Regions from separate parts of the Streptomyces sp. NPDC002463 genome, predicted to be linked through region 2. Evidence: predicted binding sites of a transcription regulator. Region 2 holds the regulator's gene; the other holds the start of a gene.
The links. Region 2 encodes HspR, which represses chaperone genes until heat shock. Its sites were predicted from a motif close to TTGAGNNNNNNNNNCTCAA; they were not measured.

Region 1: a site for HspR is predicted at 2,088-2,106, ahead of lon (endopeptidase La). Genes of this name have one in related genera too.

What each region holds. Positions count from the first base shown of each region.
Region 1 is NZ_JBIARL010000001.1:118,445-133,135, forward strand. Features, by position in the region: gene lon (endopeptidase La) at 1-2,065, opposite strand, end outside; gene ACFYX3_RS00485 (GNAT family N-acetyltransferase) at 2,197-2,841, shown strand; gene ACFYX3_RS00490 (hypothetical protein) at 2,893-3,426, shown strand; gene ACFYX3_RS00495 (spermidine synthase) at 3,547-4,218, shown strand; gene ACFYX3_RS00500 (response regulator transcription factor) at 4,290-5,027, shown strand; gene ACFYX3_RS00505 (ATP-binding protein) at 5,024-6,133, shown strand; gene ACFYX3_RS00510 (multifunctional oxoglutarate decarboxylase/oxoglutarate dehydrogenase thiamine pyrophosphate-binding subunit/dihydrolipoyllysine-residue succinyltransferase subunit) at 6,466-10,251, shown strand; gene fxsT (FxSxx-COOH system tetratricopeptide repeat protein) at 10,339-13,356, opposite strand; gene ACFYX3_RS00520 (aKG-HExxH-type peptide beta-hydroxylase) at 13,416-14,691, opposite strand, start outside.
Region 2 is NZ_JBIARL010000011.1:238,725-253,415, forward strand. Features, by position in the region: gene ACFYX3_RS23430 (aldose 1-epimerase) at 1-90, opposite strand, end outside; gene ACFYX3_RS23435 (SRPBCC family protein) at 126-944, opposite strand; gene ACFYX3_RS23440 (spermidine synthase) at 1,004-2,722, opposite strand; gene ACFYX3_RS23445 (DUF2617 family protein) at 2,798-3,316, opposite strand; gene ACFYX3_RS23450 (hypothetical protein) at 3,535-3,750, opposite strand; gene ACFYX3_RS23455 (hypothetical protein) at 3,803-3,991, opposite strand; gene ACFYX3_RS23460 (pyridoxal phosphate-dependent aminotransferase) at 4,173-5,351, shown strand; gene ACFYX3_RS23465 (glycosyltransferase family 39 protein) at 5,549-6,673, shown strand; gene ACFYX3_RS23470 (YbjN domain-containing protein) at 6,686-7,222, opposite strand; gene ACFYX3_RS23475 (hypothetical protein) at 7,340-7,768, shown strand; gene clpB (ATP-dependent chaperone ClpB) at 7,758-10,352, opposite strand; gene ACFYX3_RS23485 (pyridoxamine 5'-phosphate oxidase family protein) at 10,475-10,879, shown strand; gene ACFYX3_RS23490 ((2Fe-2S)-binding protein) at 10,989-11,306, opposite strand; gene ACFYX3_RS23495 (hypothetical protein) at 11,315-11,527, opposite strand; gene ACFYX3_RS23500 (helix-turn-helix transcriptional regulator) at 11,661-12,641, shown strand; gene ACFYX3_RS23505 (heat shock protein transcriptional repressor HspR) at 12,712-13,155, opposite strand; gene dnaJ (molecular chaperone DnaJ) at 13,159-14,334, opposite strand; gene grpE (nucleotide exchange factor GrpE) at 14,368-14,691, opposite strand, start outside.

The DNA.
Region 1 (14,691 bases), on a different contig from region 2:
AGTGGATGTGCACGCCCCGGTCCTTGAGGCCGGTGACGGGCAGCTCCAGCTCCGCGCCGTGCGAGCGGAGGAAGGAGAGCGCGATCTGCGCCGACTCCTTCATCACGTCGCCCAGCTGACCCGTGAGGGTCAGACCGGCGGCGCCCGTCTCCGGGTCGGCGAGGGACGCCTCCACGAAGAGGACGTCACCGCCCGCGCCGGTCACGGCGAGCCCGGTGGCGACACCCGGCACGGCCGTCCGCCGCTCCGCCGGGTCCTGGGCCGACTCCGGCACGTGGTGCGGCCGCCCGATGAGCTCCCGCAGGCCGTCCGCTCCGACCGTGAACGGCAGTTCGCGGTCGCCGAGTTCGTGCTGGGCCGCGACCTTCCGCAGCAGCCGGGCGATCGACCGCTCCAGGGTGCGGACACCGGCCTCGCGGGTGTACTCCCCGGCCAGCTTCCGCAGCGCGGACTCCTCCAGGACGACCTCGCCCGGCTCCAGACCGGCCCGCTCCAGCTGGCGCGGGAGCAGGTGGTCACGGGCGATGACGACCTTCTCGTCCTCCGTGTAGCCGTCGAGGCGCACCAGCTCCATGCGGTCGAGGAGCGCCTCGGGGATGGCTTCGAGGACGTTGGCCGTGGCCAGGAAGACGACGTCGGAGAGGTCGAGTTCGACCTCCAGGTAGTGGTCGCGGAAGGTGTGGTTCTGCGCGGGGTCGAGGACTTCGAGGAGGGCCGCCGCGGGGTCGCCGCGGAAGTCGGAGCCGACCTTGTCGATCTCGTCGAGCAGGACCACCGGGTTCATGGACCCGGCCTCCTTGATGGCGCGGACGATCCGGCCGGGCAGGGCGCCGACGTACGTCCGCCGGTGACCGCGGATCTCCGCCTCGTCGCGTACGCCGCCGAGGGCGACCCGGACGAACTGGCGGCCCATGGCGTGGGCGACGCTCTCGCCCAGGCTGGTCTTTCCGACGCCGGGAGGACCGACGAGAGCGAGCACGGCACCGCCGCGGCGGCCGCCGACCACGCCGAGACCGCGGTCGGAGCGCCGCTTGCGCACCGCGAGGTACTCGGTGATCCGTTCCTTCACGTCGTCGAGGCCGGCGTGCTCGGCGTCCAGGACCGCGCGGGCGCCCCGGATGTCGTACCGGTCCTCGGTCCGCTCGTTCCACGGCAGTTCGAGGACGGTGTCCAGCCAGGTGCGGATCCAGGAGCCCTCGGGGGACTGGTCGCTGGACCGCTCCAGCTTCTCGACCTCCTTGAGGGCGGCCTCCCGCACCTTCTCGGGCAGGTCGGCGGCCTCCACGCGGGCGCGGTAGTCGTCGGACTCGTCGCCCTCGGCCTCGCCGTTGAGGTCGCGGAGCTCCTTGCGGACGGCTTCGAGCTGGCGGCGGAGCAGGAACTCGCGCTGCTGCTTGTCGACGCCCTCCTGGACGTCCTTGGCGATGGTCTCGGCGACGTCCTGCTCGGCGAGGTGCTCGCGGAGCAGGGCGGTGGCGAGCTTGAGGCGGGCGACCGGGTCGGCGGTCTCCAGGAGTTCGACCTTCTGCTCGACGCTGAGGAAGGGCGAGTAGCCGGAGTTGTCGGCGAGGGCGCCGACGCCGTCGATCTGCTGGACGCGGTCGACGACCTGCCAGGCGCCGCGCTTCTTGAGCCAGCTGGTGGCCAGCGCCTTGTACTCCTTGACCAGTTCGGTCACGTGGCCGGGCAGCGGGTCGGGCAGGGTCTCCTCGACCGTGGCGCCCTCGACCCACAGGGCGGCGCCGGGGCCGGTCGTGCCGGCGCCGATGCGGACGCGGCCGAGGCCGCGGATCAGCGCGCCGGGATCGCCGTCGGACAGGCGCCCGACCTGCTCGACGATGCCCAGGACGCCGGTGCCGGCGTAGGTCCCGTCGACCCGCGGCACCAGGAGGACGCGGGGCTTGCCCGCGACGGCGCGGGCGGCGGCCTGGGCGGCCTCGACGGCGGCCCGTACGTCGTTGTCGGACAGGTCCAGCGGCACGACCATTCCGGGCAGCACGACCTCGTCGTCGAGCGGCAGCACAGGCAGAGTGAGCGGCACGGACGCCATGGACTCAGAAGCCATGATCTCCCCTTCGGCAGTCAAGTTGAGCTATGTGCACTCAATGCTTGTGAGCCCAGAGATGTTCCCGTCCATACGTTCGCTCTGAGCGATCACCCCCACACGCACCCACAGAGCCCACATGTAATGCCCTCATGAACATCTCATCCATTACTTCAGCGTGGGTGGCGGGCTGGACCGTCTCCCGGGGCGCCCCGGCCGCCGTCGCCGAGCCCTGGGGCTACCGGATCGACGTCGGCCTGCCCCGGCATGTCGTGCGGCACGTCCTGCCCGCCCCCGACGCGGCCTCCGTCGGCGCGCTCTGCGCCCGGCTGACCACGCCGTACAGCTGGCTCAAGGTGATGGCGGGTCCCGAGGAGGCGGCGGCGTGGATCACCGACGGATGGACGGTCCCCGACGACCCCGGCTTCATGATGGTCAAGCCCCTGGACCCCGGCGTCCGCCCCGCGCCCCCCGAGGGGTACGCCCGCACGACCGAGGTCGCGAACGGCGTCATCCGCGTCCGCGTCCTCGCCCCGGACGGCACCCTCGCCGCCCGCGGCCAGATCGCCCCGACCGGCTCCACCGCCGTGGCCGACCAGATCGAGACCGACCCCGCGCACCGGCGCCGGGGCCTGGGAGCGAACGTCATGCGCACCCTGGAGGCCGCCGCCGCCCAGGCCGGCGCCGAGACCGGCGTGCTCGCTGCGACCACGGACGGCCTCGCGCTCTACGACTCCCTGGACTGGCGCTACCGGGGACCGATCACCGGAATGGTCCGAACAGACACCCGGGGCTGAAACCCGGCCGTCCGGCTGCGAGCGGGACCCCGGAGCGGGCATGCTCGTCCCATGGTGCGAGGCGTGAGGGGTACGGGGAAGTGGTGCGGGGCCCTGCTGCTGGCGGGAGCCCTGGCCGGCGGCCTGAGCGGCTGCGGCCCCGGGGTGCCGCCCGTGCCCGGCGGAGCGCCGTCGAGCGCGAGCACGCCGGCCGTTCCGAGCCCCACGACGGACCCCGGCACACCCACCGCGGAACCCCAGCCGGGCGAGGTCCTCGTCGAGGTGGTCGTCAACGGCGGCCTCGCCGGCGTCCGCAACCGGCTCGTCGTCCACTACGACGGCAGCTGGACCAGCCGCTCCGGCACCAGACCGCCCCGGACGGGCCGGCAGACCCCCGCCGAGGCCGCCGAACTGCGCGCGGCCCTGGAGGACCCCGCCTTCGCCCTGGTCCCGGACCGCCCGACGGGCAAGCCGATCCCGGACGGCTTCCAGTACTACGTGACGTACCGCCACCGCCTGGTCGTCGCGGACGACCACACCCGCCCACCGGCCCTCGACCGCGTCTTCGCGGCCCTCCCGGAGGGCGGCCCGCCGACGAGCCCGTGAGGGGCGTACGAGAGACGGCGTCCCCGCGCGCGTACGGCTCGTTAAGTGTTTGTCCCGGTCGTCGCCGCCCCGCAAGGATGGCCGGGAGAGACCGTACGTTCACGAGACCACGGAGTGATCATGACCAGCCCCGTCACCCTCGACCGCCGCGATGGGCCGTACGGAGAAGTGGTGCTCCGCCGCAGGGCCGAGCACTACGAGATCATCGCCAACGGCACCTTCCTCATGGACACCTCCGACGGGCGCTCCGAGCGGCTGCTGATCGACGCGGCGCTGGGTGCCCTGCCCGAGGAGTCGCGGTCCGGTGCGTCCGTCCTCGTCGGCGGGCTCGGGGTCGGTTTCTCGCTCGCGCACGCCGCCGCCGAGCCCCGCTGGCGACGGATCGTCGTCGCCGAGCGTGAGGAGGCGATCATCGACTGGCACCGGCAGGGACCCCTCGCGGCGATCTCCGGGGCTGCGCTCGCCGATCCGAGGACCGTGATCCTGCACACGGACCTGGTGGAGTACCTGCGCACCACGACCGACACCTACGACGCCCTGTGTCTGGACATCGACAACGGGCCCGACTGGACGGTCACCGAGGACAACGAATCCCTGTACTCGGCCGAGGGTTTGGCGGCCTGCGCGGCCCGTCTCGACCCCGGCGGGATCCTCGCCGTGTGGTCCGCCCAGCCGTCCGCCGATTTCGAAGAGTCGTTGCGGAATGCCGGATTCAGCGGGGTACGGACGGAAGAGATCCCGGTTGCCCGGGGCGTCCCCGACGTGGTCCACCTCGCCGTCCGTCCCGGATAGCTCCTGGATAGCCGGGACGCCGCCGGTACCTCTAGGCTGCTGCACCGACATCGGCGACGCGAGGCGGAGCAATGGAGCAGACACACACCACTCACCACGGTGCGGCGGCCACTCCGGGGGCCCAGCGGCGCGTCCTTGTGGTCGAGGACGACGCCACGATCGTGGAGGCGATCTCCGCGCGGCTGCGCGCCGAGGGCTTCCTCGTGCAGACCGCGACCGACGGCCCCGCGGCCGTCGACGCGGCCGAGGCATGGCAGCCGGACCTGATGGTCCTGGACGTGATGCTGCCCGGTTTCGACGGCCTGGAGGTGTGCCGCAGGGTCCAGGCCCAGCGCCCCGTCCCCGTCCTCATGCTGACCGCCCGCGACGACGAGACCGACATGCTGGTCGGCCTCGGCGTCGGCGCGGACGACTACATGACGAAGCCGTTCTCGATGCGCGAGCTGGCCGCCCGGGTGCACGTGCTGCTGCGCCGGGTGGAGCGGGCCGCGCTCGCGGCGGTCACCCCGCGCAGCGGGATCCTGCGCCTCGGCGAGCTGGAGATCGACCACGCGCAGCGCCGGGTCCGGGTCCGCGCGGAGGACGTGCACCTGACCCCGACCGAATTCGACCTGCTCGTCTGCCTGGCGAGCACCCCCCGCGCGGTCCTCTCCCGCGAGCAGCTGCTCGCCGAGGTGTGGGACTGGGCGGACGCCTCCGGCACCCGGACCGTGGACAGCCACATCAAGGCGCTGCGCCGGAAGATCGGGGCCGAGCGCATCCGTACGGTCCATGGTGTCGGTTACGCGCTGGAGACCCCGGCGCCGTGAGCCGGCCGGGGCCCGGGAGGCCGCACGTGCAGGGGCCGCGCCGGTCCCGCCGCATCGTGATCTCGATCAAGACGAAGCTGGGCGCCCTGGTCGTCGGGGCGGTCCTGCTGACCTCCTGCCTGGCCCTGGTGGCGATCCGGACCTCCACCGAGTTCCGGTACATCACGATCTTCGCGATGATCGCGACCCTGCTGATCACCCAGTTCGTGGCGCAGTCCCTGACGGCCCCGCTCGACGAGATGAACACGGTGGCCGGGTCGATCTCGCGCGGGGACTTCAGCCGCCGGGTGCGGGGCGCGGACCGGCGGGACGAGCTGGGCGACCTCGCCTCGACGATCAACCGCATGGCGGACGACCTGGAGGCCGTCGACCGGCACCGCAAGGAGCTGGTGGCGAACGTCTCGCACGAGCTGCGCACGCCGATCGCCGCGCTCCGGGCCGTCCTGGAGAACGTGGTGGACGGGGTGTCCGAGGCCGATCCGGAGACCATGCGGTCGGCCCTGAAGCAGACGGAGCGGCTCGGGCGGCTCGTGGAGACCCTGCTCGACCTGTCACGTCTCGACAACGGTGTCGTGGCGCTCCGGGCGAGCCGCTTCGAGGTCTGGCCGTATCTCTCGGGGGTGCTGCGGGAGGCGAACCTGGCCGCGTCCCAGCGCGGCCTCTCGTCGACCTCGGGCCTTCACCGCCGTACGGACGTGCATCTGCATCTGGACGTGTCGCCGCCCGAGCTGGTCGGGCACGCGGACGCGGAGCGGCTGCACCAGGTGATGGCGAACCTGATCGACAACGCGGTGAAGCACTCCCCGCCGCACGGCCGGGTCACGGTCCGGGCCCGGCGGGGCCCGTATCCGGACTCGCTGGAGCTGGAGGTCGAGGACGAGGGTCCCGGCATTCCGGAGTCGGAGCGGCACAAGGTCTTCGAGCGGTTCAACCGGGGCTCGGTCCCGGACCGGCAGGGGCCGGGCAGCGACGGCGGCACGGGGCTCGGGCTCGCGATCGCCCGCTGGGCGGTGGATCTGCACGGCGGCGGGATCGGAGTGGCCGAATCGTCACGTGGATGCCGCATCAGAGTCACTCTTCCGGGCAGCCTTCCCCCCAGAGATTGACGTAGGGTTCGAACCGGAAGCGCACGTTCTGCGTGTACGTGGGCAGGACATGCGTCTCCGTGAGCGAGACCTGCGTCTTCGTGAGCGGGACGTGTGCCTCCGTGAGCGGGGCGTGATCAGGGGTGCGGCCGAACAGGGCCGTGCTCGCGCTTCCCCGTACCCTCACACATGCGGAACCACGCTTGTTTCCCGCCATTCATGGCATCGAAACACGCTGTCAAGTGTGACTTGCGCAACGTTGGACTGCCTGGCCTGCACCTCTCGGCCGGACAGGCGTAGCCTTTATTTCCGCTGTCCATCACCTTGCGAAGCGGAAGAGGGCGGTTGCCGCCGTGTCGTCTCAGTCCCCCAGTACCCCGAGCTCCCCGGCAGACCAAGACGGGCAGGGCGTAAGCCCCGCAGCCGCCTTCGGTGCCAATGAGTGGCTCGTCGACGAGATCTACCAGCAGTACCTCCAGGACCCGAATTCGGTCGATCGTGCCTGGTGGGACTTCTTCGCCGACTACAAGCCCGGAGCGTCGGAGACCCCGGCCGCCCCGGCCGCCACCACCACGCAGAGCGCCGCGCCCGCCGCGCCGCAGGCGGGCCCCGCACAGGCCGCGCCTTCGGCTCCCGCGGTCGTCCCGGCCCCCGCGGCCGCCCCGGCCCCGGCTCCCGTGAAGCCCGCCGCGGCCCCCGCGCCGGTCGCCGCGAAGCCGGCCGCCGCCGCTCCGGCGCCGGTCAAGGCCGCCCCGGCCGCCGAGGCACCCGCCGGCCCCGAGCTGATCACGCTGCGCGGCCCCGCCGCCGCGGTCGCGAAGAACATGAACGCCTCCCTGGAGGTGCCGACGGCCACGTCCGTCCGCGCCGTCCCGGTGAAGCTGCTCTTCGACAACCGGATCGTGATCAACAACCACCTGAAGCGCGCCCGGGGCGGGAAGATCTCCTTCACGCACCTCATCGGCTACGCGATGGTGCAGGCGATCAAGGCCATGCCGTCGATGAACTACTCCTTCGCGGAGAAGGACGGCAAGCCGACCCTGGTCAAGCCGGAGCACGTGAACTTCGGCCTCGCGATCGACCTGGTCAAGCCCAACGGCGACCGCCAGCTCGTCGTCGCGGGCATCAAGAAGGCCGAGACGCTCAACTTCTTCGAGTTCTGGCAGGCCTACGAGGACATCGTCAAGCGCGCCCGCGTGGGCAAGCTGACGATGGACGACTTCTCCGGCGTCACGGTCTCCCTGACCAACCCCGGCGGCCTCGGCACCGTCCACTCCGTGCCGCGCCTGATGCCCGGACAGTCCGTCATCATGGGCGTCGGCTCCATGGACTACCCGGCCGAGTTCCAGGGCACCTCCCAGGACACCCTGAACAAGCTGGGCATCTCCAAGGTCATGACCCTGACCTCGACGTACGACCACCGCGTCATCCAGGGCGCCGCCTCCGGCGAGTTCCTGCGCATCGTGGCGAACCTCCTCCTCGGCGAGGACGGCTTCTACGACGAGATCTTCAAGGCCCTGCGCATCCCCTACGAGCCGGTCCGCTGGCTCAAGGACATCGACGCCTCGCACGACGACGACGTCACCAAGGCCGCGCGCGTCTTCGAGCTCATCCACTCCTACCGGGTCCGCGGCCACGTCATGGCCGACACCGACCCGCTGGAGTACAAGCAGCGCAAGCACCCCGACCTGGACATCACCGAGCACGGCCTCACCCTGTGGGACCTGGAGCGCGAGTTCGCGGTCGGCGGCTTCGCCGGCAAGTCGATGATGAAGCTCCGCGACATCCTCGGCGTGCTCCGCGACTCGTACTGCCGCACCACCGGCGTCGAGTTCATGCACATCCAGGACCCGAAGCAGCGCAAGTGGATCCAGGACCGCGTCGAGCGCCAGCACTCCCGCGTGGAGCGCGAGGAGCAGCTGCGGATCCTGCGCCGGCTGAACGCGGCGGAGGCCTTCGAGACCTTCCTGCAGACGAAGTACGTCGGCCAGAAGCGCTTCTCCCTGGAGGGCGGCGAGTCCGTCATCCCGCTGCTCGACGCGGTCATCGACTCGGCCGCCGAGTCGCGCCTCGACGAGGTCGTCATCGGCATGGCCCACCGCGGCCGCCTGAACGTCCTGGCGAACATCGTCGGCAAGTCGTACGCGCAGATCTTCCGCGAGTTCGAGGGCAACCTCGACCCGAAGTCGATGCACGGCTCCGGCGACGTCAAGTACCACCTGGGCGCCGCGGGCACCTTCACGGGCCTCGACGGCGAGCAGATCAAGGTCTCCCTGGCCGCCAACCCCTCCCACCTGGAGGCGGTCGACCCGGTCCTGGAAGGCATCGTCCGCGCCAAGCAGGACGTCATCAACAAGGGCGGCACGGACTTCACCGTCCTGCCCGTCGCCCTGCACGGTGACGCGGCCTTCGCCGGCCAGGGTGTCGTCGCCGAGACCCTGAACATGTCGCAGCTGCGCGGCTACCGCACCGGCGGCACGGTCCACATCGTCATCAACAACCAGGTCGGCTTCACCGCCGCCCCGGAGTCCTCGCGTTCCTCGATGTACGCGACCGACGTGGCCCGCATGATCGAGGCGCCGATCTTCCACGTGAACGGCGACGACCCGGAGGCCGTGGTCCGCGTCGCGCGGCTCGCCTTCGAGTTCCGCCAGACGTTCAACAAGGACGTCGTGATCGACCTCATCTGCTACCGCCGCCGCGGTCACAACGAGGGCGACAACCCCCAGTTCACCAACCCGCAGATGTACAACCTGATCGACAAGAAGCGTTCGGTGCGCAAGCTGTACACCGAGTCGCTCATCGGTCGCGGCGACATCACCCTCGAAGAGGCGGAGCAGGCGCTCCAGGACTTCCAGGGCCAGCTGGAGAAGGTGTTCGCGGAGGTCCGCGAGGCCACCGCCGCCCCGGCGGCGACGACCGTCCCGGACGCGCAGGCCGAGTTCCCGGTCGCCGTCACCACCGCGGTCTCCCAGGAGGTCGTGAAGCGGATCGCCGAGTCGCAGGTCAGCATCCCGGAGCGGATCACGGTCCACCCGCGTCTGATGCCGCAGATGCAGCGCCGCGCCGCCTCCATCGACGACGGCACCATCGACTGGGGCTTCGGCGAGACCCTCGCCATCGGCTCCCTGCTGATGGAGGGCACCCCGGTCCGCCTGTCGGGCCAGGACTCCCGCCGCGGCACCTTCGGCCAGCGCCACGCGGTCCTGGTCGACCAGGAGACCGGCGAGGACTACACCCCGCTGCTCTACCTGACCGAGGACCAGGCTCACTACAACGTCTACGACTCGCTGCTCAGCGAGTACGCGGCGATGGGCTTCGAGTACGGCTACTCCCTGGAGCGCCCGGACTCGCTGGTCATCTGGGAGGCCCAGTTCGGTGACTTCGTCAACGGCGCGCAGACCGTCGTCGACGAGTTCATCTCCTCGGCCGAGCAGAAGTGGGGCCAGACCTCCGGCGTCACGCTGCTCCTGCCGCACGGCTACGAGGGCCAGGGCCCGGACCACTCGTCCGCGCGCCCGGAGCGCTTCCTCCAGATGTGCGCCCAGGACAACATGACGGTCGCCATGCCGACGCTGCCGTCGAACTACTTCCACCTCCTGCGCTGGCAGGTGCACAACCCGCACCACAAGCCGCTCATCGTCTTCACCCCGAAGTCGATGCTGCGTCTGAAGGCCGCGGCGTCCAAGGTGGAGGAGTTCACCACCGGCGGCTTCCGCCCGGTGATCGGCGACACCACGGTCAACCCGGCCGACGTCCGCAAGGTCGTCTTCTGCGCCGGCAAGGTCTACTACGACCTGGAGGCCGAGCGTCAGAAGCGCGGTGACACGGAGACCGCGATCATCCGTCTGGAGCGCCTGTACCCGCTGCCGGGTGCCGAGCTGCAGGCCGAGATCGCCAAGTACCCGAACGCCGCGAAGTACATCTGGGCGCAGGAGGAGCCGGCGAACCAGGGTGCATGGCCGTTCATCGCGCTCAACCTGATCGACCACCTGGACCTGGCGGTCGGCGCGGACATCCCGGCGGGCGAGCGCCTGCGCCGGATCTCGCGTCCGCACTCCTCCTCCCCGGCGGTCGGCTCGGCCAAGCGCCACCAGGCGGAGCAGCAGCAGCTGGTCAACGAGGTCTTCGACGCCTGATCCGCTGTCCCGTACTCGTACGGAAGGAGGCCCGGCACCCCTTGTGGGGTGCCGGGCCTCCGGCGTTTCCCGTATGCGTACGAGCTGTCAGCCCAGGTTGGCCTCGAAGTCCCAGTAGGGCCGGTTGCGCTGGCGCGCCGACAGGGCGTGCGGGTGCTGGGCCCCCAGGGTGCGGGTGAGGGTGAGCAGGGCGTCCTCCTCCAGCTTGCTCGCCTCCTCGTTCTCCCTGAGCCCGCGCAGGTCGGTGGCGAGGGCCACCTGGGACGAGAGGGTGAGCGGGTGCTCGTTGCCCAGGGTGTGCCGGGCCCGGCGCAGGGTGTCCCGGCTGAGCTCGGCGGCGTCGGCCACCCGGCCGTTGAAGTTGCGGGCGGCGCAGGTGTTGAGGGCGCAGCCGAGGACCCAGGGGTGGTCGGAGCCGAGCGAGGAGGTCAGTCCGGCGAGCGCGGCCTCCAGGATGGCGAGGGCGCTCGCGCGTTCGCCGGACGCCTGGAGGACGAGGGCGGTGTTGGCGAGGACGCCGGTGGCGACCGGGTGGGCGGGGCCGAGGAGGGCGCGGTAGCCGGCCTCCGCCTCCTGGCTGAGTTCACGGGCCTGGTCGAGGTCGCCGTGCTCGCGGAGGTAGTTGGCGTAGTTGTTGAGGGAGGAGAGCGTCACGTAGTGGGTGCGGCCGTGCACCTGCTCCAGCTGTTCGAGCAGGCTGGCCATGGTGGCTCCGAGGTCCTGCTGGAAGCCGCCCTCGCGGCGCCGGCACAGGGCGAGCTGGGTGCGGGCGTAGAGGGTCTGGAGGTGCTGGGGGCCGAGCACCTGCACATGGCGCAGGACGTTGGCCTCCTGGCGGGCGAGGGCTTCACGGTACCGACCGAGCAGCCGCAGGTCGTGCGCGAGGGCGTTGCTGGAGTTGAGGGTGTGGGAGTGGCGTTTGCCGAGCACCCGCTCGCTCAGGGCGAGGGTCTCGGCGTCGGACTCGTACGCCTCCTGGAAGCGGCCGAGCTGCCGCAGGGTGACGCCGAGGTTGTGCCGGGCGACGAGGGTGGAGAACTCGCTGTCGCCGAGGAGACGTTCGGCGTCGGCGAGGACGGCGCGCTGGAGTCGTTCCGACTCCTGGTACTGGCCGAGGAAGCGCAGGTCGCTGGAGATGGCGCTGCTGGAGAGCAGGGTGCCGAGCTCGTTGGGGGGCTGGGCGGCGACGAGGCGTTCCCGCTGGGCGAGGTCGAGGTCGTACGCCTCGCGGAAGCGGCCGAAGGAGCGCAGGATGTTGCTCTGCTGGGTGGTCAGGTCCAGCATGGGCTGGTCCAGCGGGTCCATGAAGGTGGACCAGTTGTCCCGGATCTTCTCGGCGAGCTGGATGCCGGCCCTGAACTCGCCGCTGCGGAAGCAGTAGCGCAGGCAGTTGAGCACCGCGGTCTGGGTGCGCGGGTTGTGACTGAGGAGCGCGCCGGAGGGTTCCAGGTGGGGCAGGAGTTCGGCGTAGCGGGGCCACTGCCGGCTGTCCATGGGGTTACCGGGGTCGGCCTCGGCGAGCAGGGTGCGGACGGCCTGGCGGTGGGCGGCGCGGTGGTCGCCCTCGGTGAGCCGGGCGACGATGTCGTGGACGAGCCGGTGCATGTGCACGGACTCCTGGTGGGGACCCACCTCGGCGTTGTTGACGGGGCCCCGGGTCTCGCGGGTGAGCACCGAGTAGTTGACCAGGGTGTCCAGGGCCCGGGACCAGGCGGCGAGATCCGTGACCATCCAGCGCAGGTCCTCGGGGAGATCCGCCTGCGGATAGGCGCGGATGAGACCGAGCGGGATGCGGCCGGGGGCGAAGGACGCGCACAGGCTGAGCACGTCGATGGCCTGCGGCTGGGCACGCCGGAGCCGGTTGATCAGTATCGACCAGGAGGTGAGGGAGGCCTGCGGGAAGCCGTCGCCGGACGGCTCGACGGCGGAGATCCGTCCTTCGCGGACCATGTGCAGGTACTCGGAGACCTCCATGTGGGACTCGCCCAGCCAGGCCGCGGCCTGGACCAACGGCAGAGGTACGTCCCCGAACTCGGCGGCGACCTCGTCGGCCTCGGGTGCCGTGATGTGCGGGGCGCGCCGCATCAGGTAGGCGGTGGATTCGGCGCGGTCGAAGCCGGGGACCTCGAGGATGTCGGTGTAGTCGCCCCAGCCGCGGTTGCGCGAGGTGACGAGGACGTGGCCGGGGCCGTGCGGCAGGATCACGTTCGCGCCGTCGGTGTCGTCCCAGCCGTCGAAGACGATGAGCCAGCGGGAATGCGGGTCGCCCCGGCGCAGGGCCTCGCGGACGGCGCGGATGCGTTCGCCGGGTTCGTTGCCGGTGGCGAGGCCGAGTTCGGCGGCGAGCTCGCCGAAGCGGTCGCGCTGCACGTTGCGGTCGTCGGAGCTGACCCACCACACCACGTCGTAGTCGGAGCTGAAGCGGTGGGCGTACTCGGCGGCGATCTGGGTCTTGCCGATGCCGGACATGCCGAGCAGGGTGCACGCGGCGTTGCCGCGTTCGGCGTCCATGAGCCGTTCCTGGAGCTCGCTGAGCAGGTCGTCGCGGCCGGTGAAGCGCGGGTTGCGGCGCGGGATCTCGCCCCAGATCTCGGGTGGGGTGTCGGGGAAGCGGACGAGGGAGCCGGCGGGCAGCCGGCGGCCGGTGGCGCGGCGGGGTTCGACGCCGAGCCTGCTGAGCAGCCGGGCTTCAGCCTCCTCCTCGCCGACGCCCCACAGGCTGACGGGTTCGAGGACGGCGGTGGCCGGGAGCAGGGTCCGGTTGGTGAGGTTGACCGCGGCGAACCGCTCGGCGTGGGCGGCGACGAAGCCGCGCAGCACGTCGTTCCACTCACCGGCGGCGCGCGGTCCGAGCTGGAAGAACCAGTCGTCCAGGACGAGCAGCACCTGTCCGCGGGCGAGCAGCAGGTCGCCGAGCGAGTCCTCCAGGGGCACCTCGCGCGGCGGGTCCCAGCGCTGAAGGCTCGCGCGCACCCCGTACGCGTCGAGCCGTTGGTTGATCCAGGTGGCCCACGGGCGGTGATAGCCGGGGAAGACCACGAGGACATGTTGCGGCGCGCTCCCGACTCCGTGGTCCGCCGCACCGCCCGATCGCTGTTCCGCCATCTGTCGTGTCTCCCGTCCCGCTCCCGCGCAACGCAGTGTCTTGTGCCGTGAGCACAGTGTTACCCAGCGACCAGGGGGGTCGCGCCGAGGCTCGCGTGGTGCAGTCCCATTTGACGAACGAACTCCCGTCCGTTCGCGGTCAGTTCATCGGATTCAAGCAGGATCGGCAGCGCCTCGCCCACCTGATCGTGGATGTCGTCGAACTGTTGCCCGGCGGCGGACCGCCAGGCCGCCGGCACTCCGTCGGCGGTGACGGCGCGCCACCACAGATCGGCCAGGGCCAGATGCGCGTAGGCGCCGTGCAGCACACCGGCAATGGGCCGTGGGTCCGAACGCCAGCCGACCCGGTGCACGGCGCCCCGCCCGGGGCCGTACAGCGGCACGAGTTCATGGAGTGTCGCGAGCTTGCTGTGGTGCAGCTCGTGCACGAGCGTTTCGGCCATCCCCTGCCCTTCGGCGGGCAGCGAGGTCAGTACGGCTCCGGGGGCGGCGCTCAGGGTGGCGCCCAGGTGCCGGGGTCCGCGCGGGACGACCGGGACGACCGCGCGGACGCCGCGCGCCACCTCGGCGGCCCGGCCGGGGTCCGTACGGGCGAGGAGGTCCCGGGCGGCGCACCAGGTGGCGGTCCAGGCGGTGTGGTCGGTGTCGGCGGGATCGGCCGCGGCGACCACCGCGCCGCCGCCCCCGCCGAACGGCACCCGGTACGGGTCGAGATCGTCCAGAAGCGCGCTGCCGCCGGGCAGCGGGCGGACGGCGCGCCAGCCGGGCCCGTGGCCGGCGGGGATGCCGTCGCGGCGGCCGGTCAGCTTCAGGAGCGCGGGCGCGGCGTGGCGGGCACCGTCCGGGTGGAACCGTACGGTCCGCTCGTCGGCGCTGATCCTGACACGGTCCGCGGCCACGGTCAGCCGACCCACGCCGGGCAGCGGGAGCAGGCCGTCCGGGGTCTCCACGGTCAGGTCGAGCGGGCCTCCGGCGCGCAGGGCGGCGGTGACCGCGAGGTGGTCGAGGTGGTCGAGCAGCCGGTCGAAGGCCGGCCCGGGGGGCTCGGCGAGCGCGCCGGCCAGCCAGGCCCCGGTCGTCGGGTAGTCGAGGATGTCCCGGACGACAGCGGGATGGTGCCGCTCGACCCGTTCGAGTAGTTCCCACGCGCGCTCGAACCGGCCGAGCGCGGCCGGTTCGACGGACTCCCGGTGCCGGTGGACGCGCACCAGGAGTGCTTTGAGGAGCAGCAACCGCCGGGCGTGCAGGGCGGATCGCAGCAGCGTGAGCCCGTCCGGGGCGGGGCTGACCCGGGCCAGCCGGACGAAGACGGGCTCGTGCAGGGGCGCGGGGTTC
Region 2 (14,691 bases):
GGTGCCGCCGATGCGCAGGCTTTCGATCCGGCAGCCGTGGTCGGGGTTGATGGTCAACTCGGCGTCGCCCGCCGTCAGTCGCGTCTGCATGCTCACGTCCTGACCCTAGCCCCGATGAGATCGTTTCAGCGGCGGCGGCGCAGGGCCCGGCCGACGACGACGGCCGAGGCGAGCGCGAGGGCAGCGGCGGGCGCGATCCAGCGCAGGGTGGCGCCGGCGCTCGTCGTCTCGGGTGCGGGGACGGGGGCGTACCGGCCGCGCGGCGGGGCGTGGTCGACCTCCTCGGCGCTCCGCCCGATCATGGTCCGGCGGGCGTGGGCGGCCTCGGCGGCGGGCTGCGGGGCGGGGAAGTCGATGGGGGTGCCGGTGAAGTCCTCGTCGAGGAGCGGGTCGAGGGAGGCGGGCGGCAGGGGCGCGTCGAAGACGGCGCTCCGGGCGGACGGCTCCTCCACCCCGTCGTCGACGCCGTCGTCGTCGGTGGCCTCCTCGGAGACCTCCTCCGGAACCGCGTCCGGCTCCTCCGAGAGCGCGGCCAGGGCCTCCACGAACTTGTCGAGGAGCTTGGCTCCGGCCGTGGAGCGCGCCTCGTCCGTCACGTCGGCGAGCCGGCCGACGGCCGTGAGGGCTCCGGTGAAGCTGAGGCTGGTCCCCTCGGCCACCGGAGTGAGGACGACGGTCAGGGACAGCTCGGCGGAGCCCTTGCCCCGGACCTCGGTGCCCTCCCCCTCGTAGGTGATGGCGCCGTCCCGCTCGACGACCCTGAGGGCGCCCCGGTAGGTGATGGTGTTGCCGCCGACCCGTACCTTCAGGCGGCCCGTGAGGGGGCCCGCCTCCGCGTCGGCGTCGCGCTGGAGGCCGGGCACGCAGCGCACCACGCGGGCGGGGTCCGTGAGCGTCGCGCGCAGGGACTCGGCCGGGACGGGAACGAACACCTCATGCTCCATGGAAGCCGAGCCTACTCAGGCGGGGGCGCGGCGTCGCCTGTTTGCGCCCGGCAGACGGGTCAGGCGCCGTACCGGGGGTGCACCAGGGTCGAGGGCGGGGGGTCGTCGGCGCCGCGGGTCCGTTCGGCGCGGCGCGCCGCGGCCTCCAGGGTCCCGGTGGTGAGCGAGCGCAGCCGGGGCGCGTCGGGGGCGAGGCCGAGGGCGGGCGGCCGGCCGCCCCGTACGGCGAGGAGGAAGCCCCAGTCCCCCGGGCCCCGCCCCGTACCGCTGGCGCGGTCGGCGCGGTCGGGTCCGGCGGCGAAGCCGGGGGTGCGGCCGGACGCGCTGTACGGGCGGGTCGCGAAGCCGGCGGCGCGCAGGGTGGCGTCGACGGTCCAGTAGGTGCGGGGCCGGTCGGTGGCCGATCCGGCGTGCACGGCGAACCGTCCGGTGGCGGTCAGCACGCGGGCCACGAGGCCGTAGAACTCCTCCGAGTAGAGCTTGGTGCTGGGGGTGATCCCGGGGTCGGGCAGATCGGAGATCACCACGTCGTACCGTTCCTGCAGACGATCGGCGGCGCCCCTCAGCCAGTTGAAGGCGTCCGCGTAGACCACGTGGACGCGCGGGTCGCGGAAGGCCTGTGCGTTGAGCGCGGCGAGCGCCGGGTCCGTACGGGCGAGGCGGACGACCCCCGGGTCGAGCTCGACGACGGTGACGGAGCGGACCCCGGCGTAGCGCAGGACCTCGCGGGCGGCCATCCCGTCGCCGCCGCCGACGATCAGGACGCGGGCGTGCTCGCCGTCCATCGCGGGGTGGACGAGCGCCTCGTGGTAGCGGTACTCGTCGCGGCCGGCGACCCGCAGGCGCCCGTCGAGGAACAGGTCGGGCGGCTCCGCGCGGCCCCCGGTCACCACGACCTCCTGGAGGTCGGTGCGGACGGCCACCCGCACCCGCTCCCCGTACACGGCGCGGCGCGCGGCCTGTTCGAAGTCGTCGACGAGGACGGTCGCGGTGGCGAGGACGGTCAGGACGCACAGGTTCACGGCGACGAGCAGGGCCCGGGAGCGGCGGGTGAGGTCGTGGCGGAAGACCCAGAGGACGAGGCCGCCGCCCGCGACCGCGTTGATCGCGCCGGTGACGAGCGCGCCGGTGAGCTGGCCGAGCCAGGGCAGCAGCAGGAAGGGGAAGGCGAGGCCGCCGACGAGCGCGCCGACGTAGTCGGCGGCGAAGAGGTCGGCCACCGTCCCCGCGGCGTCGTCCTGCTCGCCGAGCGAGGCCTGCCGTCCGGCCCGGCGCGTCCCGGAGCACGCCTCCCCCGGGGAAGCGCGCCCGGGAGCTCGCCCCGCGCCCTGTATGAGCGACATCAGGAGGGGGATCTCGGCGCCGATGAGCACGCCGATGGCGAGCGAGAACGCCACGAGCACGTATCGCGATTCGCCGAGCCAGGCGAAGGCCGCGTACAGCACCATCGCCGAGCAGCCGCCGATCAGCGCGAGGCCGGACTCGAGCAGGCCGAAGCCGACGGCGGCGCGGCAGCGCAGCCCCTTGGCGAGGAGCGAGCCGACACCCATCGCGAAGACCATCACGGAGAGCACGACGGAGGCCTGGGTGACCGAGTCGCCGATCAAGTACGAGGCGAGGGCGACCAGTTCGAGCTCGTAGACCAGGCCGCAGGCGGCGCAGACGAACACGACCACGAGGACCGGGAACCGCACCGCCTCACGCGGCGGCCGCACGGACCGCCGCGGGGGCGGCCGGCGCACCCTCGTGGGTGGCATGGTCACGGTCGGCTCGATCATGCCCGTAACGCTACGTCACGATTGTCGCACCCCATGTCACCCACACGAGTGCACATGGGGCTCCGAGAGGGCGCATCAGAGCGTTGCGGGCATACGTGCGCCGATGCGGGTCCTGGTCACCACCAGCTGCCCTTCCTGCGGGTAGGCGTGCCAGGTGCGCCAGCGCACCTGGCCCTCGTGGCGCTGGGCCAGCATCGCCGTGAAGGCGTGCGGGGAGCCGGGAAAGGTCCCCGCGAGTCCGTTGGGGTGGTCGGCGACGAGCGCGAGCAACTCCTGCGCGCGGCCCGCGAAGGCGCCCGGCGTGAGCGTCTCGACGCGCGCCCCGAACTCGTACTCCCATGCGCCGACGCGCTTGGAGACGCCGAGCGGGAGCGGGGTGCTGCTGCCCGGCATGCAGGCCACGGTCTCCGAGCAGTGGCGCCCCTCCTCGTCCAGGAGGACCTGATGGGAGGCGCCGAGCAGCCTCAACTGGAGCTTGGCGCCGGAGAGTTCGAGATCGAGCACGGCGAGCGCGGGCAGCGGCTCGCGCCCGAGGGCCCAGGCCAGGTCTGCCGCACGCGTATCGGTGTAGGAGGTCTTCAGGGTGGTGAGCATGGGTCGGCTCCGCAAACACGGTTTGACGGGTGGGCCGGGGGCGCCCCGGAGAAGGATTTCTACGGGAGTGGGGAATCGCCGGCTCGGGTCCACACACGGTCCGAGGGCTGTCTCTGTCAGGAGCGAGAGAACCACGGACGCCGGGCGACTCGCAGCGTTTTTACCCAACTTGCCGTGTTTTCCAACCCCTTCGGGGACCCAGCAGTTCACTTGTTCAATCAGCTGCCGCCACCACAGCCACCACCGCAGCCGGACCCGCAGCCGCCGCCCGACCCGCAGGAGCTTCCGCCGCCGCAGCCGCCACCGCTGCCCCCGTCGGCCCAGCTGCCACCCCTGCGCCCGCCCCGGCGCTTCTTGCCTCCGGCCGTCTTCCGGCGGCCGGAGAACAGGCCGATCACGACCAGCGCGAAGACGATGAAGATCACGAATTCCATGAGTACTGCCCCCGTTCTTCTGTGCGAGGGGGATGCCCGGTCCGACACCCCGTCAAAGCCGACTTGAGCGAGTCCAGAGCTTCAGCTGCACGAGGAGCTGGAGCAGGAGGACGAGGAGCAGGAGGAGCTCGAACACGAGGAGCTCGAACACGAGGAACCGGAGCAGGAGAACGACGAGGACGAGGAGCACGAGGACGACGAGGAGGAGGACGAGGAGCCCGAGGACGGCGCCCCGGCCCACCAGCTGTCACCACCGCGACTCACGCGCTTCGTCCCGCTCATCCCGCTCGCGACGAGCCACACCCCGAACGCGAGCACGGCCGCGATACCGAGGATGAAGAATGCGATGTTCATGCCAGGGCGATCCCCGCCCGGGACACCCGTCAAAGCGCACTTGAGCAAGTCCAGAGCTTGGCTCCAGGATGGCCGTCATGACACGACCGCTGCTCAATCGCCGCCTCGCCGAGTTCGGGACGACGATCTTCGCCGAGATGTCCGCGCTCGCCGCCAGGACCGGGTCGATCAACCTCGGCCAGGGCTTCCCCGACACCGACGGCCCGGAAGAGATCCGGGAGGCCGCGGTCCGCGCGCTGCGGGACGGCCGCGGCAACCAGTACCCGCCCGGCCCCGGCGTCCCCGAGCTGCGGTCGGCGATCGCCGACCACCAGCGGGAGCGCTACGGCCTCGCGTACGACCCCGACACCGAGGTCCTCGTCACGGCCGGCGCCACCGAGGCGATCGCGGCTGCCCTCCTCGCCCTCGTCGAGCCGGGCGACGAGGTGATCGCCCTGGAGCCGTACTACGACTCGTACGCGGCGTGCATCGCGATGGCCGGCGGCACCCGCGTCCCCGTCACCCTCCGCCCCCACGAGGGTGCCTACGTCCTCGACCTCGACGAGCTGCGGGCCGCCGTCACCGACCGGACCCGGCTGATCCTGCTCAACACCCCGCACAACCCCACCGGCACGGTCCTCACCCGGGCCGAACTGACCGCCGTCGCCGAGCTGGCGGCCGAGCGGGACCTCCTCGTCGTCACGGACGAGGTGTACGAGCACCTGGTCTTCGACGGGGCCGAGCACCTGCCGATCGCGAGCCTCCCCGGCATGCGGGAGCGCACGGTCACCATCGGTTCGAGCGGGAAGACGTTCTCGTTCACCGGCTGGAAGGTCGGCTGGGTCACCGCGAGCCCCGAGCTGACCTCCGCCGTCCGCTCGGCCAAGCAGTTCCTCACGTACGTCTCCTCGGGGCCCTTCCAGTACGCGATCGCCGAGGCCCTGCGCCTCCCGGCCGCCTACTTCGACGGCCTCCGCGCCGACCTGAGCGCCAAGCGGGACCTGCTGAGCGAGGGCCTCGCGCAGGCGGGCTTCGAGGTCTACCGCCCGGCCGGCACCTACTTCGTCACCACCGACATCCGCCCCCTCGGCGCCACCGACGGCTTCGACTTCTGCCGCTCCCTGCCGGAGCGCGCCGGCGTCGTCGCCATCCCCAACGCCGTCTTCTACGACCACCGCGAGGCCGGCGCCCCCTTCGTCCGCTTCGCCTTCTGCAAGAAGACCGAGGTCCTGGAGGAGGCCGTCTCGCGCCTGAAGCGGCTGGCCTGAGACACGGGCGGCCGTTCGGCCGGGTGGGGGGTGGGTGCCCCCACCCGCGCGCGCCCTCCGGGAGCCGGGACGATCGTCGGGTAGACCGATTTACCGGGTAATGATCGGTTTCCCGCGCCCGGAGGTGCACCCTGTCCGCCGAGACCCTCGACCGCACGGCACCCCCGGCCGCGGTCCGCAGCGGGCCCCGTGACCGTCTGCGGTTCCGGGGCCCGCTGCGCCGGGCGGCGCCCGCGCTCGGGCTGTTCGCCGCCGCCCGGCTCACCGGTCTGCTCGTCCTCGCCCTGTGGGCCCCGCGCACCGGCCGCTCGCCCCGGGCGCTCCTCGCGAGCTCCTGGGACTCCCGGTGGTACGCCGGGATCGCCGCGCACGGGTACGGGCGCGTCCTCCACGGCGCCCACGGCATGGTCCTGAACGACCTGGCCTTCTTCCCGCTCTACCCGGCGCTCGTCCGGGCCGTCACCACCGTGCTGCCCGTCGCCGGGGGCACCGCCGGGCTGCTGCTCTCCTGGCTCGCCGCCGGGGCCGCCGCCTGGGGCGTCTACCTCGTCGCGGAGCGGCTGCGCGGCCGCCGGACCGCCACCGTGCTCGTCCTCCTCTGGGGCCTGCTGCCGCACTCGATCGTGCTGACCATGGCGTACACCGAACCGGTGATGACCGCGTTCGCCGCCTTCGCGCTGTACGCGCTGCTCACCCGCCGCTGGCTCTCGGCGGCCGCCCTCGCGGGCCTCGCCGGGCTGACCCGGCCGAACGGGGTCGCGGTCGCCGCCGCCGTCGTCGTGGCCGCGGTCTGCGAGCTGTGGCGGACCCGCGGCCGGTCCGGGCCGCGGGTGTGGGCGGCGGGCCTGCTCGCGCCGGCGGGCTGGGTCTCGTACGTGCTCTGGGTGGGCGTCCGGCGCGGCGACCCGCTCGGCGGCTACTTCGCCGTGCAGGCCGGCTGGACGTCCCGGTTCGACTTCGGGAAGGGCGCGCTCGTCTTCGTACGGGACATGCTGGGCGGCCCCACCCAGTTCGGCTTCGTGATGGCGCTGCTCATCACCGGCGCGGGCGTGCTGCTCTTCGCGCTCGCGGTGTGGACGGAGCGACTGCCGCCGCCCGTGCTCGTGTACACGGCGGTGCTCGTGCTCATCGCCGTCGGCGGCTCGGGCTTCTTCGAGTCGAAGCCGCGTTTCCTGCTGCCGGCCTTCCCGCTGCTGCTGCCGCTCGCGGCGGCGCTGACGAAAGCCCGGCCGAGGGCCGCGATCCTGGTGGTCGCGGCCCTGGCCGGGCTCTCGTACTGCTACGGGGCCTACGCCCTGACGCTCGCGCGCATGGCGATCTGATCCCTGAGGGGCTCAGGCCTCGTCGTCGCCGGAGGCCTTGTCCTCGGGGGACTCCAGGCCGAACTGCTCGACGATCCACTTGTCGAACTCGATGGAGGCGCGGACCCAGCTGACCGTGGAGGACACGAAGTGCTCCAGGGCGACGCCGGTGCCGATCAGCATCTGCGCCTCGCCGATGAGGCGGAGGGTGGCGGAGCCGTCCTCCTCCTCGTGCAGGTGCGTGTACACCTTGGGCCACAGGGTGCGGCGGTTCCAGTCGTCGATCGCGTCGAGAACCTTCGCGCGGTCGTCGGCCGAGTGCGGGCGGTCGTAGAACGTCCGCACCGAGAAGACCTGCTGCTCGCCCTCGCCGCGGAACATGAAGTACGTGCGGAACTCCTCCCACGGCGCCGCGAGGTCACCCTCGTCGTCGACGACGTACTTGAGTTCCATCTGCTCGAGGAGCTGCTTGACGAGGTCCTGGTCGGGGACGACGGGGCCCGCCGGTCCTGCGGCCTGAGGCTGGGGCTGGCCCCCGAAATTCGGAATCGAGGACGGGTCGATGCTCACCGTGTATTTCCCTTCGTACGGATGCTCGCCATCCTCCCCCATGCCGGGCGGTACGTGGCAAGCCCCGCCGGGCCGGAAGCGGCAAGATCCGCTGCCAGCTGACATGATCTCTGGCCCATGGGGGACACGAAGAAGAAATCCCGGTGGTGGATCTGGCTCGGCGTGGGGCTCGTGGCGCTCTGCGGGCTGCCGATCTCCTTGTTGGTCTGGGGGGCCTACTCGTTCAGCGAGGCCGGGAAGCCGCAGCCGGTGGACTGCGCCGAGGCGATGGAGTTCGCCCACGGCCGGCTTCCGGCGTCCGCCGAGGACGCCCGGTGCACCGAGGCGCATTGGCAGGACTCGTATGTCACGGTGGACTTCCGCATGCCGCGCGCCGGGGTCGCCGACTGGCTGAAAGCCACCTATCCGGGCGGCGAACCACCGCCCTCCTGCGACAAGGACCTCTGCCTGGACGCGGACTACGACCAGGCGCTCTACGTGAACGTGAAGGTGGTGTACGAGGACGGCGGCACCGCCCTCGTACACCTCAGCTCCTTCAACGTGTAGCCGCGCCCACGATCAGCCCGTCCTCGACACGGTCCACGCGGACCGTGTCGCCGTCGACGACCTCGCCCGCCAGGATCTCCTTGGCGAGCCGGTCGCCGATCGCCGTCTGGATCAGGCGGCGCAGCGGCCGTGCGCCGTACGCGGGGTCGTTGCCCTCCTCGGCGAGCCACTCCAGGGCCTCCGGGGTGACGTCCAGGGTGAGGCGCCGCTCGGCGAGGCGCTGCGCGAGGCGGCCGATCTGGAGCTGCGCGATCCGGCCCAGCTCGGTCCGGTCGAGCGCCGAGAAGACGACCAGGTCGTCGAGCCGGTTGAGGAACTCGGGCTTGAAGCTCGCCCGCACGACCTCCAGGACCTGCTGCTTCTTCACGTCCTCCGAGGTCAGCGGCTCGACCAGGAACTGGCTGCCCAGGTTCGACGTCAGGATCAGGATGGTGTTGCGGAAGTCCACCGTCCGGCCCTGCCCGTCGGTCAGGCGTCCGTCGTCCAGGACCTGGAGCAGGACGTCGAAGACCTCCGGGTGCGCCTTCTCCACCTCGTCGAGCAGGACCACGCTGTACGGGCGGCGGCGGACCGCCTCCGTGAGCTGGCCGCCCTCCTCGTAGCCGACGTAGCCGGGGGGCGCGCCGACGAGCCGGGCGACGGAGTGCTTCTCGCCGTACTCCGACATGTCGATGCGGACCATGGCCCGCTCGTCGTCGAAGAGGAAGTCCGCGAGCGCCTTCGCCAGCTCGGTCTTGCCGACGCCGGTCGGGCCGAGGAAGAGGAAGGAGCCGGTGGGCCGGTCGGGGTCGGCGATCCCGGCGCGGGTGCGGCGCACCGCGTCGGAGACGGCCTGGACGGCCTCGGACTGGCCGATCAGCCGCTTGCCGAGCTCCTCCTCCATGCGGAGCAGCTTCTGCGTCTCGCCCTCCAGGAGGCGGCCGGCGGGGATGCCGGTCCAGGAGCCGACGACGTCCGCGATGTCGTCGGGACCGACCTCGTCCTTGACCATCGCGTCCTTCGCCGCCTCCTGCTGGGCCTCCGCCTCGGTGGCGGCCTCCAGCTCGCGCTCCAGGCCCGGGATCTCCCCGTACAGCAGCTTGGAGGCGGTGTCGAAGTCGCCGTCGCGCTGGGCGCGCTCGGCGCGGCCGCGGGTCTCGTCGAGGCGTTCCTTCAGCTCGCCGACCCGGTTGAGGGACTGCTTCTCCTTCTCCCAGCGGGCGGTGAGGCCGCGGAGCTCCTCCTCGCGGTCGGCGAGGTCGCGCCGCAGCTTCTCCAGGCGCTGCTTGCTCGCCGCGTCCGTCTCGTTCTTGAGGGCCAGCTCCTCCATGCGGAGCCGGTCCACGGAGCGCTGGAGCTCGTCGATCTCGACGGGCGAGGAGTCGATCTCCATGCGGAGCCGGGAGGCGGCCTCGTCGACGAGGTCGATGGCCTTGTCGGGGAGGAAGCGGGAGGTGATGTACCGGTCGGAGAGCGTCGCGGCGGCCACCAGGGCGGAGTCGTTGATCTGCACCTTGTGGTGGGCCTCGTACCGGCCCTTGAGTCCGCGGAGGATCGCGATGGTGTCCTCGACGGTCGGCTCGGCGACCAGGACCTGCTGGAAGCGGCGCTCCAGGGCGGGGTCCTTCTCGATCCGCTCGCGGTACTCGTCGAGGGTGGTCGCGCCGACCATGCGGAGCTCGCCGCGGGCCAGCATCGGCTTGAGCATGTTGCCCGCGTCCATGGCGGAGTCGCCGCCGGCGCCCGCGCCGACGACGGTGTGCAGCTCGTCGATGAAGGTGATGATCTGGCCGTCGCTCTCCTTGATCTCGGAGAGGACGGTCTTCAGGCGCTCCTCGAACTCGCCGCGGTACTTCGCGCCGGCGACCATCGCGCCGAGGTCGAGCGAGACGAGCCGCTTGTTCTTCAGGGACTCGGGGACGTCGCCCTTCACGATCCGCTGGGCGAGGCCCTCGACGACGGCGGTCTTGCCGACGCCGGGCTCGCCGATGAGGACCGGGTTGTTCTTGGTGCGGCGGGAGAGCACCTGGACGACACGGCGGATCTCGTGGTCGCGGCCGATGACCGGGTCCAGCTTGCCCTCGCGCGCGGCGGCGGTGAAGTCCGTGCCGAACTTCTCCAGCGCCTTGTACTGCCCCTCCGGGTCGGGTGTGGTCACCCGGCGTCCTCCCCTGCTCGTCTCGAAGGCGTCGAGCAGCTTCTTCGCGCTCGCGCCCTGCTCGTCGAGGATCTCACCGGCCCGGCCGCCCTTGGCCGCGATGCCGATGAGCAGGTGCTCGGTCGAGAGGAAGTCGTCGCCGAGCTCCTTGGCGCGCTTGTCGGCGTCGGCGAGGACGGCGAGGAAGTCGCGGTTGGGCTGCGGGGGCGCGACCGTGGACCCCGTGATGCTCGCCAGACCGGCGAGGAGGCGCTCCGCGCCGGCGCGCACGACCGCCTGGTCGGCACCGGCGGCGGCGAGCAGGTCGGTGATGTTCTCGTTGTCCTGACCGGTCAGCAGCGCGAGCAGCAGATGGGCGGGGGTCAGGTCGGCGTGTCCGTCGGACACGGCGCGGCTGCTCGCCGCGTTGATCGCGTCCCGGCTCCGGTTGGTCAGTTCGGCGTCCACGTGCGGTGCTCCTCCTGGGTTCTCGTGGGTCCTCTCCTTCTATGACTTCTCCAGGGTACACAAAGTTGAGTCGAAGCGGCTCAATGTTTCGGAGGGAGCTCGACCCCGGGTAGTTTCCGGGCATGGCCACAGACCCCAGGAACCCCTCCGACTCGTACCTGAGCTTCTGGCGCGAGTACCACATGTGCACCCTGACCACCCCTCGCCCGGACGGCACGCCGCACGTCGTCGCGGTCGGCGTCACGTACGACCCCGAGGGCGGGTACGCGCGCGTGATCACCAACAAGAACAGCCGGAAGGTCGCCAACGTCCTGGCGGCGGGCGCGGACGGCGCGCGGGTCGCGGTCTGCCAGGTCGACAAGGGGCGCTGGGCCACCCTGGAGGGCGTCGCCCACATCCGTACGGAGGCCGAGACGGTCGCGGACGCCGTCGACCGCTACGCCGAGCGCTACGGCCGCACGCCGTCGCCGAACCCGGACCGGGTCGTCATCGAGATCGCCCTCACCCGGGCGATGGGCCGCGCCTGATCCGTACGGGAGAAACGAAAAGCACAGCGGCACCATCGCGTTTCAGGTCCGCGATGGCGCCGCTGTGTGGGGGAAGTGCCGGAGCGATCTACAACGACGGGGGAATCGCTCAGGCACTGCGGGGGGTGGCGGTGATGGCCTCTGCTTCGATCAGCTGGTGGTCGCGCTGATCGAGGTTGACGAAGATCATGCCGTACCGGATGGCACAGCGGATGGGCTGTGGAGCGCCTCGGGGGCGGCGCAGACAGCGGTACGCACGGACGTCTTCGTCCTGTTCGCGGGCGACGACGATCGGCTCTCCGAAGAGGGTGACCTTCAGCGAGTCGCCACGGTGGGGGATTGCCGTGGCGAGATCGACGAAGTGCCAGCCGGAGCGGTAGGCCGAAGCCATCTCCCGGCGGAACCTGGGGTCATCGGGAACATTCATGTGCCCGACTAGTCCCAGTCAGGTTCCTGCACGGGGGCCACGCTCCAGCCCGGGTCGTCGACCACGGTGGGGGCGGCGAAGTGCCAACCCGGGTCGAGCTGAGCGGCCTGCACCTCCGCCGTCCCCGAGTGCCAGCCCGGGTCGAGCGCCACTCCCGCGCCCACTGTGGCGGCCGCGATGAAGGCGAGTCCGGCCGCCGCACGTATGAGCTTCTTCATCATCACCGAGCAACCTCACTTGAAGGCAACGTCTCTTTTCCAACCCCCGCGAGTAAGACGATGGCTTACTCTCTGCGCCTGCACCACCAAACCCAGGCATCATGTTCCTGAGATGCAGGAGCCTGGGGGTGTACATATGCGGAAACAAGCGGACGAAACAGGTCACCCACATTCGCACGCCGAACTGTGCGAAGCGGGCTCCGAGCTGTACGCGGCCGCTCTGCGCACCGGGCGAATACCCCGGTCAGAGGCGGTCGAGACGCCTTGCCTCCTCGACCTGTCCCTGCTCCACCCCGACCCCGACGACGCGCAGTGGCTGCGTCCGGTTCCCCCCTCAGCGGCGCTCGCCCAGCTGCTCCAGCCGATCGAACGGGAGATACTCGACCGCCGGCGGCGCACCGTCGCCCTGTCGGACGCCTTCGAGCCGTTCATGGCCATCAGCGCCCACGACTCCCCCACCACACACGCGATCAACGTCCTCGAGGGCATCGACCGCATCAACTCCACCCTGGACCGCGTCGTGGCCAACTGCCGCCACGAGCTCCTCACCGTCCAGCCGGGCGGCGGCCGCCCCGCGCAGGCCCTCAGCGAGGCCCTCGACCGCGTCTCCCCGCTCCTCGGGCGCGGCATCAGCATGCGGACGCTGTACCAGCACACCGCACGCCACACCGAGCTCACGCTCACCTACCTGGAGCACGTCGGCCCCGAGGTCCAGGTCCGCACCCTCGAAGAGATCATCGACCGGCTGATCATCGTCGACCGCGAGGTCGCCTTCATCCCGGCCCGCAGCGACCGCCAGGTCGCCCTGGAGCTGCGCCACCCCGGTCTGGTCGCCTACCTCGGCGGCGTCTTCGACCAGTTCTGGCATCTGGCGGTGCCGATACGGGAGGAGATCCCGTACGACATCAAGACCGACGGCATCGGCGGCGTCCAGCGCTCCATCGCCAAGCTCCTCGTCGAGGGGCACGTCGACGAGGCCATCGCCCGCCGGCTCGGGATGAACGTGCGGACCTGCCGGGCGCACATCGCCAAGCTCGCCGCCGCCCTCGGCAGCGGGAGCCGCGCTCAGCTCGGCTATCTGATCGCCCAGTCCGGCATCCTCGAACGGGACAGCTGAACGGCAAGAATACGGCCGAGGCCCCTTCACCGGTGGTGAAGGGGCCTCGGGCGTGACAGGGGAAGAAGGGCTACTCGCCGCGCTTCGGGCGCCACACCACGAGGGCGCTCGCCTGCTGCACGTCGGTGTACGGCACCAGATCCCGGCGGTACGAGGCGTGCACCTGGGCCTCGCGCTGGCGCATCGTCGCCGCCGCGCCCTCGACCGCCGCCGACAGCTCGGCCACCCGGGCCTGGAGCGCCGCGACCTGGTTCTCCAGTTCGATGATCCGCTTGATTCCGGCCAGGTTGATGCCCTCGTCCTGCGACAGCGCCTGCACCTGACGGAGCAGCTCGATGTCACGGGCCGAGTAGCGGCGGCCCCGTCCGGCCGTGCGGTCCGGAGAGACGAGCCCGAGGCGGTCGTACTGGCGCAGGGTCTGCGGATGCAGACCGGAGAGCTGGGCCGCCACCGAGATGACGTACACCGGCGACTCGTCGGTCAGTTCGAATGGATTGCGTCTGCGTCCTTCCACGGGTCACGCTCCCTTCGCGGCCTGGAACAGCTCGGCCCGCGGGTCCTCCGAGGCGGTCGCCTCGCGGAAGGTCTCCAGGGCCTCGCGTGCCTTGTCGTCCAGTTCCTTCGGCACCGCCACCTCGACCGTCACGAGGAGGTCGCCGCGCGTGCCGTCCTTGCGGACCGCGCCCTTGCCACGGGCGCGCATGGTCCGGCCGTTCGGGGTGCCCGCGGGCAGCTTGAGGGTGACCGCGGGGCCGCCGAGGGTCGGGACCTTGATCTCGCCGCCGAGCGCCGCCTCCGAGAAGGAGACCGGCACCGTGACGGTGAGGTTGTCGTCCTTGCGGCCGAAGACCGGGTGGGCGTCGACGTGCACGACGACGTACAGGTCGCCGTTCGGCCCGCCGCGCTCGCCCGGCGCTCCCTTGCCGCGCAGCCGGATCTTCTGGTTGTCGCTCACGCCCGCCGGGATGCGGACCTGCATGGTGCGGGAGGACTTGGCCCGCCCGCTGCCCTTGCAGACCTCGCAGGGGTTCTCGGCGATGAGGCCGCGGCCCTTGCAGTCCACGCAGGGGTCGGTGAGCGAGAAGCCGCCGCCGCTGCCGCGCGAGACCTGACCGGTGCCGACGCAGGTCGGGCACACCCGGGGCGTGCCGTTCTTGTCGCCGGTGCCCGAGCACGCCGTGCACGGCTGCTGGCTGGACATCCGCAGGGGCACGGTCGCGCCCTCGATGGCCTCGGTGAAGCTGAGCGTCACCTCGGACTCGATGTCCTGGCCGCGCCGCGGCTGGGTGCGGGTGGCACCCCCGCCGCGGTTGAACAGGCCGCCGAAGACGTCCCCGATGCCACCGCCGCCGAAACCGCCCCCGCCCGCCCCGCCCTGGGCGCCTCCGAAGAGGTCGCCCAGGTCGAAGTTGAACGAGCCGCCGGCGCCCGGGCCGCCGGCCCTGAAGCCGCCGTTCCCGAACAGGGCGCGGGCGTCGTCGTACTCCTTGCGCTTCTTGGGGTCGCCGAGGACGTCGTTCGCCTCGGAGATCTCCTTGAAGCGCGCCTCGGCGCTCGCGTCACCCTTGTTGGCGTCCGGATGGTTCTCGCGGGCGAGCTTCCGGTACGCCTTCTTGATCTCGGCCTCGGTGGCGTCCTTGGGGACGCCGAGAACCTTGTAGTAGTCCTTCTCGACGAAGTCCTTCGTACTCATCGACGTCCCTCCTCCCGCTTCCGGGTACGGCTGTTACTCGCTGTCCTTCTCGGACTTGTCGGGGTCTTCCGACTCCTCCGCCTTCGCCTGCGCGCCCGGCTGGGGCTCGGCGACGGCCACGCGGGCGGGCCGGATGGTCCGCTCGCCGATCCGGTACCCCGGCTGCAGGATCGCCACGCAGGTCGTCTCGGTGACGTCCGGCGCGTACGAGTGCATCAGGGCCTCGTGGATCGTCGGGTCGAAGGGCTCGCCCTCCTTGCCGAACTGCTGCAGACCCATCTTGGCGACGACGGTCTCCAGCGATTCGGCCACCGACTTGAACCCGCCCACGAGCTCGCCGTGGTCCCGGGCCCGGCC